Regions from separate parts of the Nonomuraea insulae genome, predicted to be linked through region 1. Evidence: riboswitches for the same ligand, from Rfam matches in the RefSeq annotation. Region 1 holds a riboswitch; each other region holds the start of a gene.

Region 1 (4,935 bases):
AACGTCTCGATCGGGTCGGGCAACAACGTCCGCTCGTCGGCGATGACCTCAAGTTTGACCCAGTTCGTGCCCAGGGCCTCCCTGGCCAGCCGGGCCGTCAGCACGGCCTCGCCCGCGGTGAAGCAGCCCGCCGTGTTCGGCAGCACCTTGATGTCGCGCCTGCGCAGCACGTCCAGTACGGAGCCGCGCGCCTCCGGGTCGAGCCGCCGCATCGCCACCGTGGTCAGCTCCGTGCCCGAGGCCGCCAGCGCCTGGTCGAGCACCTCCAGCGAGGGCGCGCCGCCGGTTCCCATGATGAGCCGGGAGGAGAACTTCTCCCCGGCGATGATCAGATCATCCACCTTGCACCGCCGTCAGAACCTCCACGCGGTCACGGTCGCTGAGCGCCGTCGTCTCCCAGGCGCTGCGGGTGACCACCTCGTCGTTCACGGCCACTGCCACTCCGGTGGTGGCCGGGGTCAATGTGTGTACGGCCTGCGCCACGGTCATACCGTCGGCCACCTCGTGCGTGGCCCCGTTGATGGTAAGAATCATGAAATTTCCCGAAATCTCCCTGGCGCGCACAACGCCGCCAGCTCGCTCTCCTCGCCCAGCAGGATGGCCGTCGTCAGCGGCGCCAGCAGCACCCCGCCCCGATGATGCCCAGTCGCGAACGTCAGCCCAGGCGTCCCGCTCGGGCCGATGACCGGCAGGTTGTCCGGTGTGCCCGGCCGCAGCCCGGCCACCACGTCGGCGACCTCCAGCTCGGTGACCCCGGGCACCAGCTCCCTGGCGTCGCGCAGCAGCTCGTAGAGCCCGCCGGCCGTCACCCTGGTGTCGAACCCCATCTCCTCCTGCGTGGCCCCGACCACCAGCTCGCCGTCACCCCGGGGGACGAGGTAGACGGACGAGCCGTGCACCGTGCCGCGTACACACCGGCCGAGCAGCGGCTGGGGCGACCGCAACCGCATGATCTGCCCCTTGACCGGCCGCACCGGCACCTCGGCCAGCCCAGCGCTCCACGCCCCAGCCGCCAGGACGACCCGCTCGGCCGCCAACTCCGACGGCATGCCTCCGGCTTCGAGCTCTTCCGGCGGCGCTAGACGTACTCCCACGACCGCGCCGCCCTCGTACAGCAGCTCGGTCACGCGGGCGCGCACCACGGGGACGCCCCGCCGCTCCAGCGCGGTCAGCAGCGCCGCCGTCACCCGGCGCGGATCCACCCAGGCGTCGCCGGAGGCCAGCAGCCCGCCACGCACGGACGGGGCCAGCATGGGCTCCAGCCAGCGGCACTCACGGCCGGTCAGCCGCTCGACCGGCAGCCCCAGCTTCTCCATGTACGCCGCCAGTTCCTCCAGCGCCGCCATGTCATCGGCCCCGAACGCGACGTCCAGCGTCCCCTCGGTCCGAAGATCCAGCCCCTCCACCGCGGCCGGCCCAGGGCCGGCGGCCTGCCAGCCGCGCCTGTCCGACCCGCCACCGGCACCGCGCCCGGCGTCCGTGCCCGGCCGGGCGTCTGCGGTCAGTCCGGCATCTGCGGTCAGTCCGGCGTCCGCGGTCAGTTGCGCGGCGAAGGCGGGCCAGCGGCGTAGCGAGGCCGCCCCCAGCCGCAGCAGCGGCGTCTCGGTGTAGGTCACCTCGCTGACCGGGGCCAGCATGCCCGCGGCCGCGTAGGAGGCGCCCTTGCCGGGCGCCGGGTCCACGACGGTCACCGGGTGACCCTGGCGGGCCAGTTGCCAGGCGACGGAGAGTCCGACGACCCCGCCACCAACGATCACATTCACCTGCGCTCCCTTCGCCGGCATGATCCGGATCAGGTGTCTTGCGGTCGAAGGCCCGACGAAGCCTTCCTCTCAGCCCGGTTACGGCCGGACTCCCGCGCGTCTTTCATCCACAGCCTACGGCCTCGGTGCGACGTCCAAGCACACCCCCCGTTATCGTCATCAACGTGAACCAAGTCGTGGTGGTGGGAGCGGGCCTGGCCGGAGTGCGCACCGTGGAGGCCCTGCGGGGGCGCGGATTCACCGGCCGGATCACCCTGATAGGCCAGGAGCGCCATCCTCCCTACGACCGCCCGCCCCTGTCCAAGGCCGTGCTGGCCGGCGATGCCGACACCAGTTTCGTCGAGACCGACCTCGAGGCCATGGAGGTCGACTTCTGGCCGGGCGTCAGCGCCAAGTCGCTGCGCGCGGGCGTCGTGGAGACCACCGAGGGCGAGGTCGCCTACGACGGCCTGGTCATCGCCACCGGCTCCGAGCCGATCAGATTGCCGGGCGACGGCCCTCAGCACGTCCTGCGCACCCTCGACGACGCCCACGAGCTCAGGGCCACGCTCGTCCCCGGCGCCCGCATCGTGATCATCGGCGCGGGCTGGATCGGCGCGGAGGTCGCCACCGCGGCCCGCCGCGCGGGCTGCGCGGTGACGGTGATCGAGTCGGCCCCCACCCCGCTCGCGACCGCCGTCGGCACCGAGATCGGTGCCCGCACCATCCCCTGGTACGACGGCATCGACCTGCGGCTCGGCACCATGGTCGACTCCGTCGACGAGGGCGGCGTGCGACTGGTGGGCGGCGAGTTCATCGAGGCCCACGTGGTCGTCACCGGCATCGGCGTACGCCCTGCCGTCGGATGGCTCGCCGACGCCGACATCGACCTGCACAACGGCGTCGTCACCGACGAGCACCTGCGCGCCTCGCTGCCGAACACGGTCGCGGTGGGCGACTGCGCCGCCTGGTGGTCGCGCCGCTGGGGGACCAGGCTCAGGGTCGAGCACTGGGACACCGCGCTCAACGCCCCCGAGGTCGCCGCCGCGACGCTGCTGGGGGAGGATGCGGTGTACGATCCGGTTCCGTACTTCTGGTCGGAGCAGTTCGGGCACATGGTGCAATATGCCGGGCACCATCCCGCGGGCGACCGGCTCATCTACCGAGGCGAACCCGAGGGCAAGTGGTCGGCCGTCTGGCTCACCGCCGACGACACCCTCGCCGCGGTGCTCGCCGTGGACCGGCCGCGCGATCTCGTCCAGGGTCGCCGGATCATCGGCGCAGGACACCGCCTGGACGCGGAACGCCTGGTAGATCCACAAGTCGTTCTACGAGATTGTGTTGTTTGAGCAAGCACGGCATGTGGTAGTTGTGGTTTCGTGACGCTTTCTGTTGCACAGATCGACCGGGAGACCGAGCAGCTCGTCGAAGAGTGGCTCACACTCCCCGAAGTGGCTAAGTGCCTTGACCTTTCGATCGGGCGGGCCAAGCAACTCCTTAAGGACCACAAGCTCCTCGGCGTGCGCCGTGGGAGCGGCGGGCCACAGGTGCCCGCGGTGTTCCTCGATGGAAAGGACGTGATGAAGGGCCTGCCCGGCACACTTACCGTGTTGCAGGACGCCGGCTACGACGATGTCGAGTCGCTACGCTGGCTCTTCACCCCCGACGAGTCCCTGCCAGGATCGCCCATAGACGCGATCAAGGCCGGCCGTCATACCGAGGTCAAGCGGCGTGCCCAAGCCCTCGGTTTCTGAGGCCCGCCTCTATCTCTGCACAGACGCTCGCCGCGACCGCGGCGATCTGGCAGAGTTCCTCGATTCGGTGCTGGCCGGGGGCGTGGACATCATCCAGCTGCGGGAGAAGGGCCTGGAGGCACGCGAAGAACTCGCGCTCCTGGAGGTCTTCCGCGACGCCTGCGACCGGCACGGCAAACTGCTGGCCGTCAACGACCGGGCGGACATCGCCTACGCCGCCCGGCCCGACGTGCTCCATCTGGGGCAGGACGACCTTCCTGTGACGGTCGCGCGAGAGATACTCGGCGACGACATCGTCATCGGACGGTCCACCCACTCCTCCGCCGAGGCCTCCGCCGCGGCTGTGGAGGAGGGCGTCGACTACTTCTGCTGCGGCCCCACCTGGCCCACACCCACCAAGCCGGGCCGCCCGGCTCCCGGCCCGCCGCTGCTGCGGCACGCGGCGTCGCTGGGCTCCTCGCGGCCGTGGTTCGCGATCGGCGGCATCGACCTCGTCAATCTCGACGAGGTCATGTCGTACGGGGCGAGCCGGGTGGTGGTGGTACGCGCGATCACCGACGCCGACGACCCTGGTGCGGCGGCGGCGGAGTTCGCCAAACGCCTGTCGGCCCGCTGACTACCCGAGACGCCCGCCACCCCGGCGGGCGTCTCGGCCCACAACGCCGTTCCCATGCCACGACGGCAGCCAAGGTCTGTCGGCTTGCCCGCTGTCCGTGCGGTCCAGGCGCGGGTCAGGTCTTGCGGGATGTGGCGGCGATGGCCAGGTCCGTGAGTGCCGTGCGGGAGCCGGGTGTGACCGGGGCCGGGTCGAGGGCGGCGAGCGCCTCACCCAGATAGTCGCCGATCAGGTCCTCGCACTCCTGCAGCGCGCCGGTGTCGTCGATGATCTGCCGCAACGCATCCACCCCCCGTTCGTCCAGCTCGGGATCCCCCAGCAGCCGCCGCACCGTCTCGGCCTCGGCGGGGGAGGCGGCGGCCAGGGTGCGGGCCACGAGCATCGTGCGCTTGCCCTCCCGCAGGTCGTCCCCCGCGGGCTTGCCCGTCTGCGCGGGGTCGCCGAAGACGCCCAGGATGTCGTCACGGAGCTGGAAGGCGATCCCGACGCGCCGGCCGTACCCGGTGCAGAGGTCGTCCATCCAGGGCGCGAGCTCGCGGGCGGCGAGCACGAGGCCGAGCCTGAGCGGCTGCTCCACCGAGTATTTGCCGCTCTTGTAGAGCGCCACCCGCAGGGCCGAGTCGAAGGTGTTCTCCCCGTGCGCCTGCTCCAGCAGGTCGAGGTACTGCCCGCACATCAGCTCGGTGCGCATGTGATCGTGAACGGGCTGGGCCGCCTCCAGCGACTCGGGCGGCAGCCCGCTGGCCCGCCACATCTCGCCCGACCAGATCAGCAGCAGGTTGCCCAGCAGGATGGCCGCGCCCTCGCCGAACTGCCGCGCCGA
Region 2 (4,935 bases), on a different contig from region 1:
AGGGCGCCGTACGGGCGTCCGCCCACGGCCGCCAGCCCCAGCGCGATCGTGTGCAGGCCGCCCAGCCGCGCCCACACCAGGTCGCCGAGCCCGTCGGACTCCAGCATGACGGTCTTGCCGGTGCGTAAGAGCTTGTCCACCAGGCTCGTCCGCAGGTCGGTGGTGGTGCCCCTGATCGAGTCGGGCAACTGGTAGGTGCTCACCAGTCGCAACCGCTCACCCTCGATGAGCACGAACCCGCCCGCGTCGGCCCCGGTCAGCTCGGTGAGGTTGGCCGAGATGCGATCGAGCACGGCGGACAGCTCAAGCTCGGAATTGATGTCGCCGACCACGTCGGTCAGCCGGCGCACGAGCCTGGCCCGGCGCGCCATCCGGTTCCTGGCCAGCTCGTCGGCCTGCGCCGGGTGGTAGACGCACACGTAGCCCGCCACGGCGCTGCCCAGCCGCAACGCGCTGATGTCCACCCGCAGGTCGAGCAGGTCTCCGTCGCGGTGCAGGCGTTTGGTGCGCAGCGACACCGGGTCGCCGGTCCGCACGCGCTCCAGCACGCCGTTGTGCTCGGCGCTCAGCTCGTCAGGCACCATCGGCGCCCGCCGCCCGAGCAGCTCCTCCGCCGTCCATCCGAACATGCGTTCGGCCGCGGCGTTCCACACCAGCACGCTCTCGTCGCGGTCGAGCGCCACGACCGCGTTGGGCGAGCTGGCGAGCACCGCGCGAGAGATCTCATCGTCACTACCGGCCCATTCGTCCCCCACTCCTCCATAGTGCACGTGGCGCGGTGGGTACGTCGGGCGATCCGTCCGATACGCTGCGGTCACGGTGATTCCCGACGGGCAGGAGGGTGAGGGTATGTCGAGCAACGATCTCGATGCCCTGCTGAGGGTGACCTCCAGCACCTATCGGGGTGACACATTCCCTGACATCGCCTTCGGCACCTACGACGGGGCCGTGGGCAGGCTGGTGCTGGCCGTGACGGGCAAGGGCCTCGCGGCCTGCAGCTTCGAGGCGGAGAACGACGTCTACGAGTTGGTCACCAGGCATGTGGGCAGCTTCATCGGGCCCGACGCCAGGCGGCTCGACCCGGTGCGCAGAGAGCTGGACGCGTACTTCTCCGGGCGGTTGCGCGCGTTCGCCACGCCGGTGGACCTGGCTCTTGCGACCTCCTTCGCCCGTACGGTGCTGCAGAAGACCATGGCGGTCCCCTACGGCACGACCACGACGCTGGAGGCGATCGGCGAGAGCATCGGCCGGCCGCGCGCGCTGCGGGCGATCGGCAACGCGCTGGCCTCCAACCCGCTCTGCGTGATCGTGCCCTGCCACCGGGTGGTGCGCGAGGACGGCGTGCTCGGCGACTACGCGGGCGGCGCGCACGCCAAGCAGCACCTGCTCAACGTCGAGCAGCGGAGCGCCGCAGCAGGCCGATGAGCAGCGTCACCAGCGCGGCTGCCAAGGCCCCGCCGAGCGCGCCGTTCATCCACGGCTGCCGGGTGAAGCCGATGGCCTCGCGCACGCCGTTCCACAGCGCGTCCCATTCGGGGACCGTCGGCGTCGAGGTCGTCAGCCAGTAGGCCACGAAGCCCAGCGCCCACGGCACCAGCATCGACCAGCGCGAGGGCGCGTTCTCCGCGGTGTTCCAGCGGCCGGCGCCGCCCAGCACGAAATACTCCACGGCGAGCACCGCGAACATCGGCACGAACACCGCCCCGATCACACCCAGGAACGCGCCGTAGGAGTTGACGTCGGCGACCAGGGCGATCAGCACGGTGAGCACGCCGATGACGACGGAGAAGACGCGCCGGTCCATGCGCGGCATGAGGTTCTGCAGCGAGACCGTGGTGGAGTAGACGTTGGCGAAGGACTGGTCGGTCTCGCGCAGCACCAGGATCCCGAAGAACAACGCGCCGAGCGGCACCGCGACGAACGCGCCGAACACCGACCCCGCCTCCGCCCCGCCCGCGATGGCCACCGCGTACACGCCCAGCCCCAGACACGCCACCTGGGCCAGCGTGTAGCCGCCGACCACGCCGGTGAAGGCGGCCCGGCCGGAGCGCGAGTGGCGGGCGAAGTCGGCGGCCATCGGCACCCACGACACCGACAGCGCGATCACGTAGTCCACCGCGGCGGGGAAGGCCGTCCAGGTGCCGCCCTCGTGCGTGGGGGCCTCACGCAGGAAGAACACCGCGAACCAGACCATCGCCACGATCACGCCGACGGTGACGTACCGGCGCAGCAGCCGGATCGACCCGAGCGGCCAGATCGTCAGCGCGGTGGTGAGCACCCCCGCCACGATCACCCACACCTGGTACGGGACCGAACCGAAGATCGCGGTGGCCCCCTGCGCGATCACCCAGAGCTCGAAGGCTCCCCAGCCGAGCATCTGCACGATGTTCAGCACCGTGGGCACGTAGGAGATCCTGGCCCCGAACAGCCCGCGCAGCAGCACCATGGCGGGCTTGCCCTCCCGCGTGCCAGGGATGGCGGACAGCCCCACCATGGCCGTGCCGATCAGGCTGCCGACCACCGTCGCCACCAGCGCCGCGGCCAGGCTGAGCGGGGCGTTGCCGAGCGGGTCGAGCAGGAACAGCGCTCCGGAGAAGCCGAGCAGGCTGACCCCCAGGTTCGCCCAGAGCGCACCCTGGTCGAGCACCCCGAGGGTCCTCGGCGCCGTGCCTTCGAGGGTCAGAGGGACTTCTTCGACGCCATGCGTCATCGCGCACTCCCTACGCCGGCATTACCCGGACAGGTTCAGGCGGTCGGCAGCGGATTTCTAGCTGCCCTCTCAGCCCGGCGACCCCGAGCTCCCGCGACGATCTGTAGTTGGCGCCCTCATCATGCCTCAATGGCGACTAATCCGCCATAGTGGGTGACTTCACGCCACGAAGGGCGGCTGTCCCGTCTCGCTCACCATCGGCCGGCGCGCGGACTCCCACGACTGCATGCCGCCCCCGACGTTGATCGCGTCGCGCCCGATCTGGTTGAGCCAGGCCGCTACCTGCGACGAGCGGCCGCCCACCCGGCAGACGACGTAGACCGTGCGGTCGTCGGGGACCTCCTCGACCCGGCCCTGGATCTGGGTCATGGGGATGTGCACGGCCTCGGGCGCGTGCCCCGCCAGCCATTCGTCCTGCTCACGGACGTCGAGCAGGTAGGCGTCGGAGGGAACGGCGTTGGCCTCGATCTCAGGAACGGTCATGACTCCATCATCTCGCGGCGAGGGAGTGCCGTCGTCTGGAGGAGGAGCGACGGCGGCATCTGGCGACCGAGCCCGCCTCACGGAGTGAGGCCATGAACACGCGCGTCGTAGGTGGCACGCGCCGCGGCGATCTCCCCCTGATGCTGCTCGGTCCACGTGACCAGGGACTTGATGGTCTGGTGCAGCGTACGGCCGAGCGGTGTCAGCGCGTAGTCCACCCTGGGCGGCACGACGGGATAGACCGTGCGGCTGACCAGCCCGTCGCGTTCGAGCTGACGCAGGGTGACGCTGAGCATGCGCTGGCTGACGCCGTCGATCTCGCGGCGGAGCTGGGTGAAGCGCAGGCTCTGGCAGTCGAGCAGGGCGATGACCAGCAGCGACCACTTGTCGGCGATGCGGTCGAGGATCTGCCGGACCTCGCAGTCCTCCCTGGTGTCCCACTGGCGTACGTCGTAGTCGTCGTCCATGGTGCCTTCGCAGTAACTGAGTGACCTCAAAGTGCCGTCTTCCATGACATTTCATGCTGGCCCATGATGTGGACGGTTACAAGAGATAACTGACATGCCGAGAAGTAACCGGGGGTTTGTTGTGTCTGTCCCTGCCCGCTCCTGGGGCGTACTGATCATCTTGTGCGGGGCCATCTTCCTTGAGGGCATCGACGTGGCCATGCTGAACGTCGCCCTTCCGTCGATCCGGGCCGACCTCGGGCTGTCCACGGGCATGCTGAGCGGGGTCGTGAGCGCGTACGTGCTCGGTTACGGCGGTTTCATGTTGCTCGGCGGCCGGGCGGCCGACCTGCTGGGCCGGCGGCGGATGTTCCTGCTCTGGCTGGTGGTGTTCCTGCTCTTCTCCGGGCTCGGCGGCTTCGCGGACGAGGGGTGGGTGCTGCTGGTGGCCAGGTTCGTCACGGGGGTGGCCGCCGCGTTCATGACGCCCGCCGGGCTCTCACTGATCACCACGACCTTCCCCGAGGGCCCGCGGCGCAACCGGGCCCTGCTGATCTACGCGGGGACGGCGGCGGGCGGGTTCGCTCTCGGGCTGGTGATCGGCGGCCTGCTGACCGCGATCGGCTGGCGCTGGGTGTTCTTCGCCCCGGTCCTGCTGTCGCTGGCCCTCCTGATCGCCGCGATCCCCCTGCTCAAGGAGCCGGCCGCGGAACGCCGCCCGGCCGGGGGCTTCGACCTCGTGGGCGCGGTGAGCATCACGGGCGCGATGATGGCGCTGGTCTACGGCGTCGTACGCCTGGAGCACCCGTCCGACGGCCTGCCCCTGACGGTCGCGGCCTTCGCCGGCGGCCTGGCCCTGCTGGCGGTCTTCATCGCCGTCGAACGCCGCTCCGCCACTCCTCTGGTCCGCCTCGGCCTCCTGCGCTCGGGCCCGCTGGTCCGGGCGAACCTGATGGCGGCCCTGCTCACGACCTCGTTCTTCGGCTTCCAGTTCCTGATCACGCTCTATCTCCAGGAACTGCGCGGCTGGTCCGCCATCCAGACAGGCCTGGCCCTGCTGGCGGCCGCCGCCGACGTGGTGCTCGCCCCGACGCTCACGCCGTGGCTGGTCAACCGCTACGGCAACGCCAGGGTGGTGCTCGGCGGCCTGGTGTCGGGGCTGCTGGCGTACGCGTTGTTCCTCGGGGTGGGCCTGGACTGGACGTACGCGGCCATGTTGCCGTCGATGTTGCTGATCGGCCTGATGTTCGCCTTCGTCTACGGCCCGCTGACGATCGTGGCCACCGACGGCATCGC
Region 3 (4,935 bases), on a different contig from region 1:
GCGACGACGGCTTCCTCGGCATGCTCAAGGGCTACGGCCTGCAGTACGGCAAGGACGTGCCGGCCGGGAACGTGAAGCGGGTGTCGGTCGGCGTGTTGTACAACTCGGTCGCCAGCGGCCAGTGCGCCATGGCCATGGTCACCACGACGGACGGCCGGGTCAAGGCGCTCGACCTGGTGCTGCTGGAGGACGACCGGCACTTCTTCCCGCAGTACAACGCGGCGGTGACCATGCGGCGCCAACTCGCCGACGCGCATCCGGAGATCGCCAAGCTCTTCGCCCCGATCAGCGCGAAGCTGACCGACGACGTGATCCGCGAGCTCAACGCCAAGGTGGACGTGGACGGCGGCGTCCCCGTGCTGGTGGCCCGCGACTGGCTCAGGTCACAGGGTTTCGTGAAGTAGCTCCCGGGCCCGCTGCGGGCCCGGGAGGCGACACACACCGGGTCAGGCCCGGCCACCGTCCTTGATGGACACGATCGAGGCGGTCTGGAACTTCTTGTGCCCCTTGCCGTTGCCCCCGACGACCGCCGTGTAGTTCTTCGTGGTCCAGCTCAGGCTGTACTTGATCTTGAGCTTGTGCTTGGTTTTGCACCGGTTGTGCCAGTAGACGGTCACCGAGGAGTTGCCGTCGCCATAGGACCAGGCGAAGCACCCGGCCACACCCCGGTGGACGTCCGCCGAGGCCGGGGCGGCGCCGAGCCCGACTCCCAGGCCCGCGGCGACGACGGACGCGGCGGCGAAGGCCGCCACACGGTTGCGGATGGACATGAAGAATCCCCCTCTTCCGGTGATCATGGGCATCCCGGCGACATCTCGTACCGGGTATGTCTGCCACGTTGCCACCGGAAGAGCGGCAGGCTCCAGCGATCTTTGTCCAGGTCACGACTCTGGACATTGGACAAAGGGCTACTCGACGTAGAGTTCGCCGCCGAGCCGCCTGAACTCGGCCGCCTTCTCCGCGTAACCCGCCTGCCTGATGTCGTGGCTGAGCTTCATCGAGCAGAACCTGGGCCCGCACATCGAACAGAAGTGCGCGGTCTTGGCGGGCGCGGCGGGCAGGGTCTCGTCGTGGAAGGAGCGCGCCGTGCCGGGATCGAGCGACAGGTCGAACTGGTCCTCCCAGCGGAACTCGAAGCGCGCGTCCGACAGCGCGTCGTCCCACGCCTGCGCCCGCGGATGGCCCTTGGCGAGGTCGGCGGCGTGGGCGGCGATCTTGTACGTGATCACGCCCGTCTTGACGTCGTCCTTGCCGGGCAGGCCGAGGTGCTCCTTGGGGGTGACGTAGCAGAGCATGGCCGTGCCGAACCAGCCGATCATGGCAGCCCCGATGCCCGAGGTGATGTGGTCGTAACCAGGGGCGATGTCGGTAACGAGCGGGCCGAGCGTGTAGAACGGGGCGTCGTCGCAGAGCTCGCGCTGCAGGTCGACGTTCTCCTTGATCTTGTGCATGGGCACGTGGCCCGGCCCCTCGATCATCACCTGGACGTCGTGCTCGCGCGCGATCCCGGTCAGCTCCCCGAGCGTGCGCAACTCGGCGAACTGGGCCTCGTCGTTGGCGTCCGCGATCGACCCCGGCCTGAGCCCGTCGCCGAGCGAGAACGACACGTCGTAGCGGGCCAGGATCTCGCACATCTCGGCGAAGTTCTCATGCAGGAAGCTCTCGCGGTGGTGCGCGAGGCACCAGGCGGCCATGATCGAGCCCCCGCGTGAGACGATCCCGGTCTTGCGGCGGGCGGTGAGCGGCACGTACGAAAGCCGCACCCCCGCATGAACGGTCACGTAGTCGACGCCCTGCTCGCACTGCTCGATCAGCGTGTCGCGGTAAACCTCCCACGACAGCGCCTCGGGACGGCCTTTCACCTTCTCCAGCGCCTGGTAGATGGGCACGGTTCCGACCGGGACGGGCGAGTTGCGCAGGATCCACTCGCGGGTCTCGTGGATGTCGTCACCGGTGGACAGATCCATGATCGTGTCGGCGCCCCACCGGGTGGCCCAGGTCATCTTCTCCACCTCCTCCTCGATGGAGGAGGTCACGGCGGAGTTGCCGATGTTGGCGTTGATCTTCACCAGGAAGTTACGGCCGATGATCATCGGCTCGGACTCGGGATGGTTGACGTTCGCGGGGATGATGGCCCGGCCCGCGGCCACCTCCTGCCGGACGAACTCGGCCGCGACCCCCTCGCGCACGGCCACGAACTCCATCTCCCTGGTCACCAGCCCGCGCCGGGCGCACCCGACCTGTGTGACCGGTTCGCCCGCCTCCCGGCGCTCGCGGATCCACGGCTCACGCGGGCGCGGCAGCCCCCGCCCGAGGTCCGGCTCGAAGGAGGGGTCGGTGTACGGGCCCGAGGTGTCGTACAGCGTGACCGCCGAGCCGTCGGACAGTCGCACCTGCCTCATGGGCACCCTCAGGTCACCGAGGTAGGTCTTGGAAAAGCGCGCGCCACTCATCGCGCAAACTCCCTTCGCCGGCATTATCCGGAGCAGGTTCTGGCGGTCGGCGGCTGTCAGCCGTCCTCTCAGCCCGGTCCACACCGGGCTCCCGCGTTGGACGGCGGTGATCGTACCCACGCCGGGCCCCGGCCCAAACCAGCACGGCGAGGTTTGGCGATCGCCCTGAGCGGTACGGTCCCCATCAGGGGGAACATGAGAAGAATCGCCGCTGTCGCAGGACTACTCGTCGTGATGGCCGCGTCCGGCGCAACCGCAGCCGCCGGGGACGGCATGGATCAGCACGAAGTCAGCCAAGAGCAGTACGACACCATGATCGCCCAGTGCCGCTACTCCGACACGGGGAAGGCGAAATGCCGTGCGGCGGTCAGAGAGATGTACCGCATCGGCGAGGCCGACCACCAGCTCGACTGCCGCACCTACTCCGGCGTGTCGGTCTGCGGCACGCTGCGGCTCAGCAAGTCCGAGCGCGCGTGCACCCGTGACTCCGAGGCGAAGGGGATCGCGTCGCGCCGGGCCGAGGTGGAGTGTTACGCACAGTGATCATCGTGGGGGTTGACGGCTCCCGCACCGGCCTGGAGGCGGCCGCCTGGGCAGCGGCCGAGGCCGCGCTGCGCCAGACGCCACTGACCGTGGCGCATGCCGTGCCGAAGTGGGTGTGCGGAGAGACCGTCCGCTACGCCGAGGTCGCCCGGTGGATGCGCGAGGGCGCCAACACCGTGCTCGCCGCCGCCCAGGACCGGATCCAGCGGGAGTGGCCGCGGGTGCGGGTGGAGGGCCTGCTGCTGCCGGGCGATCCTCGATCCGCGCTGATCAAGGCGTCGGAGGGGGCCGAACTGCTGGTCGTGGGCAGCCGAGGGATCGGTGGTGTACGCGGGCTGCTGGTCGGGTCGGTCGCCTATGGAGTGACGGCGCACGCGCGCACCGACGTCGTGCTGGTCCACGAGTTGCCCCTCTCCCCGCGCGGCGAGATCGTGGCCGGGACCGACGGCTCGCCCGGAGCCGGGCGGGCGCTGGAGTTCGCCTTCGCCGAGGCCGAGTTGCGGGGCGCGCGGCTGCGTGCCGTACAGGCGTGGGCCTGGCCCCATGCCGGCGGTTTCGAGCCGGCCGACCGCGAAGGCGAGCAGGACGTGCTGCGGCGGCTGAAGGAGTCGCTGGCCGGGCACCAGGACCGGCATCCCGGGGTGGACGTGGTCGCGGAGGTCGTGCACGGCCATCCGGTGGAGGTGCTCAAAGAGGCGGCCGTGGGTGCGGACCTGCTGGTGGTCGGGTCGCGCGGGCACGGACAGTTCGCGGGGATGCTCATCGGCTCGATCAGCCAGGCGCTGCTGCACCACGCCCCCGGGCCCCTCGCTGTCGTACACGGCTGAAAGTTACATCCATCCCCCCAGGTCATGCTCTCCGCGATGATCGCCCGCTTCCCGTCACCGCCGCGCGATCCTACGATCTGCGCAGGCTACGACGGGAGAGCAGACGATGCGCAAGACCGGCTCCGTGCTGGCCGCGATGCTGGCCCTGGCCGCGGCGGTGTTATTCGCCACCACCGCCACGGCCAGCGCCGCCGCCACCAGGATCATGCCTTTGGGCGACTCGATCACCGGATCCCCCGGCTGCTGGCGGGCCCTGCTCTGGAACCGCCTCCGGAGCACCGGCTACACCAACATCGACTTCGTGGGCACGCTGCCGCCGCAGGGCTGCGGAGTGGCGCACGACGGGGACAACGAGGGCCACGGCGGCTACCTCGCCACCAACATCGCCGGCCAGAACCTGCTGACCGGCTGGCTCTCCGCCACCAAGCCCGACGTCGTCCTGATGCATCTCGGCACCAACGACGTGTGGAGCAACATCGCCCCTGCGACGATCCTCAGCGCGTTCACCACGATGGTGAACCAGATGCGGGCCAGCAACCCCGCCATGAAGATCATCGTCGCCAAGATCATCCCCATGAACCCGTCCAGCTGCGCGGACTGCGCCCAGCGAGCCGTGAACTTCAACAACGCCATCCCCGCCTGGGCCTCCGCGACCACCACCCAGCAGTCGCCGATCACGGTGGTCGACCAGTGGGCCGGGTTCAGCACGGGCACGGACACCTACGACGGGGTGCACCCGAACGCCGCGGGCGACCAGAAGATGTCCGACAAGTGGTACCCGGCCCTGGTGAACGCCCTGTCCGGCATCCCCACCTCCACGCCTACCGTCACCCCTACCGTTCCGCAGGGGGGCTGCGCGGCCACGTACAAGGCCACCGGTCAGTGGCAGGGCGGCTTCCAGGGTGAGGTCACCGTCAAGAACACCGGCACCGCGGCGACGAGCGCCTGGACGGTGGGGTGGACGTTCGCGAACGGGCAGCAGATCACCCAGATCTGGGGCGGGACGCTGGGCGGGAGCGGGTCCTCGGTGACGGTGCGGAATGTGAGCTGGAACGGCACCCTGGCGCCCGGCGCCTCGACCACGTTCGGCTTCCTGGCCTCCTGGAACGGCG

Evidence for each region. Region 1 has a riboswitch for thiamine pyrophosphate ahead of ACFPZ3_RS43350 (FAD-dependent oxidoreductase). Riboswitches for the same ligand answer to the same signal wherever they lie in the genome.
Region 2: another riboswitch for thiamine pyrophosphate. It lies ahead of ACFPZ3_RS05780 (purine-cytosine permease family protein); the one in region 1 lies ahead of ACFPZ3_RS43350 (FAD-dependent oxidoreductase).
Region 3: another riboswitch for thiamine pyrophosphate. It lies ahead of thiC (phosphomethylpyrimidine synthase ThiC); the one in region 1 lies ahead of ACFPZ3_RS43350 (FAD-dependent oxidoreductase).

The regions. Positions count from the first base shown of each region.
Region 1 covers NZ_JBHSPA010000057.1:21,129-26,063, forward strand. The annotation lists gene ACFPZ3_RS43340 (thiazole synthase) at 1-341, opposite strand, end outside; gene thiS (sulfur carrier protein ThiS) at 334-534, opposite strand; gene ACFPZ3_RS43350 (FAD-dependent oxidoreductase) at 531-1,784, opposite strand; TPP riboswitch at 1,753-1,869, opposite strand; gene ACFPZ3_RS43355 (NAD(P)/FAD-dependent oxidoreductase) at 1,928-3,091, shown strand; gene ACFPZ3_RS43360 (Rv2175c family DNA-binding protein) at 3,122-3,496, shown strand; gene thiE (thiamine phosphate synthase) at 3,474-4,112, shown strand; gene ACFPZ3_RS43370 (polyprenyl synthetase family protein) at 4,228-4,935, opposite strand, start outside.
Region 2 covers NZ_JBHSPA010000008.1:69,216-74,150, reverse strand. The annotation lists gene ACFPZ3_RS05790 (ATP-binding protein) at 1-755, opposite strand, end outside; gene ACFPZ3_RS05785 (methylated-DNA--[protein]-cysteine S-methyltransferase) at 850-1,425, shown strand; gene ACFPZ3_RS05780 (purine-cytosine permease family protein) at 1,388-2,710, opposite strand; TPP riboswitch at 2,700-2,815, opposite strand; gene ACFPZ3_RS05775 (rhodanese-like domain-containing protein) at 2,870-3,193, opposite strand; gene ACFPZ3_RS05770 (winged helix-turn-helix transcriptional regulator) at 3,271-3,705, opposite strand; gene ACFPZ3_RS05765 (MFS transporter) at 3,782-4,935, shown strand, end outside.
Region 3 covers NZ_JBHSPA010000108.1:79,280-84,214, forward strand. The annotation lists gene ACFPZ3_RS60565 (glycine betaine ABC transporter substrate-binding protein) at 1-404, shown strand, start outside; gene ACFPZ3_RS60570 (hypothetical protein) at 447-770, opposite strand; gene thiC (phosphomethylpyrimidine synthase ThiC) at 909-2,453, opposite strand; TPP riboswitch at 2,446-2,558, opposite strand; gene ACFPZ3_RS60580 (hypothetical protein) at 2,649-2,996, shown strand; gene ACFPZ3_RS60585 (universal stress protein) at 3,002-3,823, shown strand; gene ACFPZ3_RS60590 (cellulose binding domain-containing protein) at 3,930-4,935, shown strand, end outside.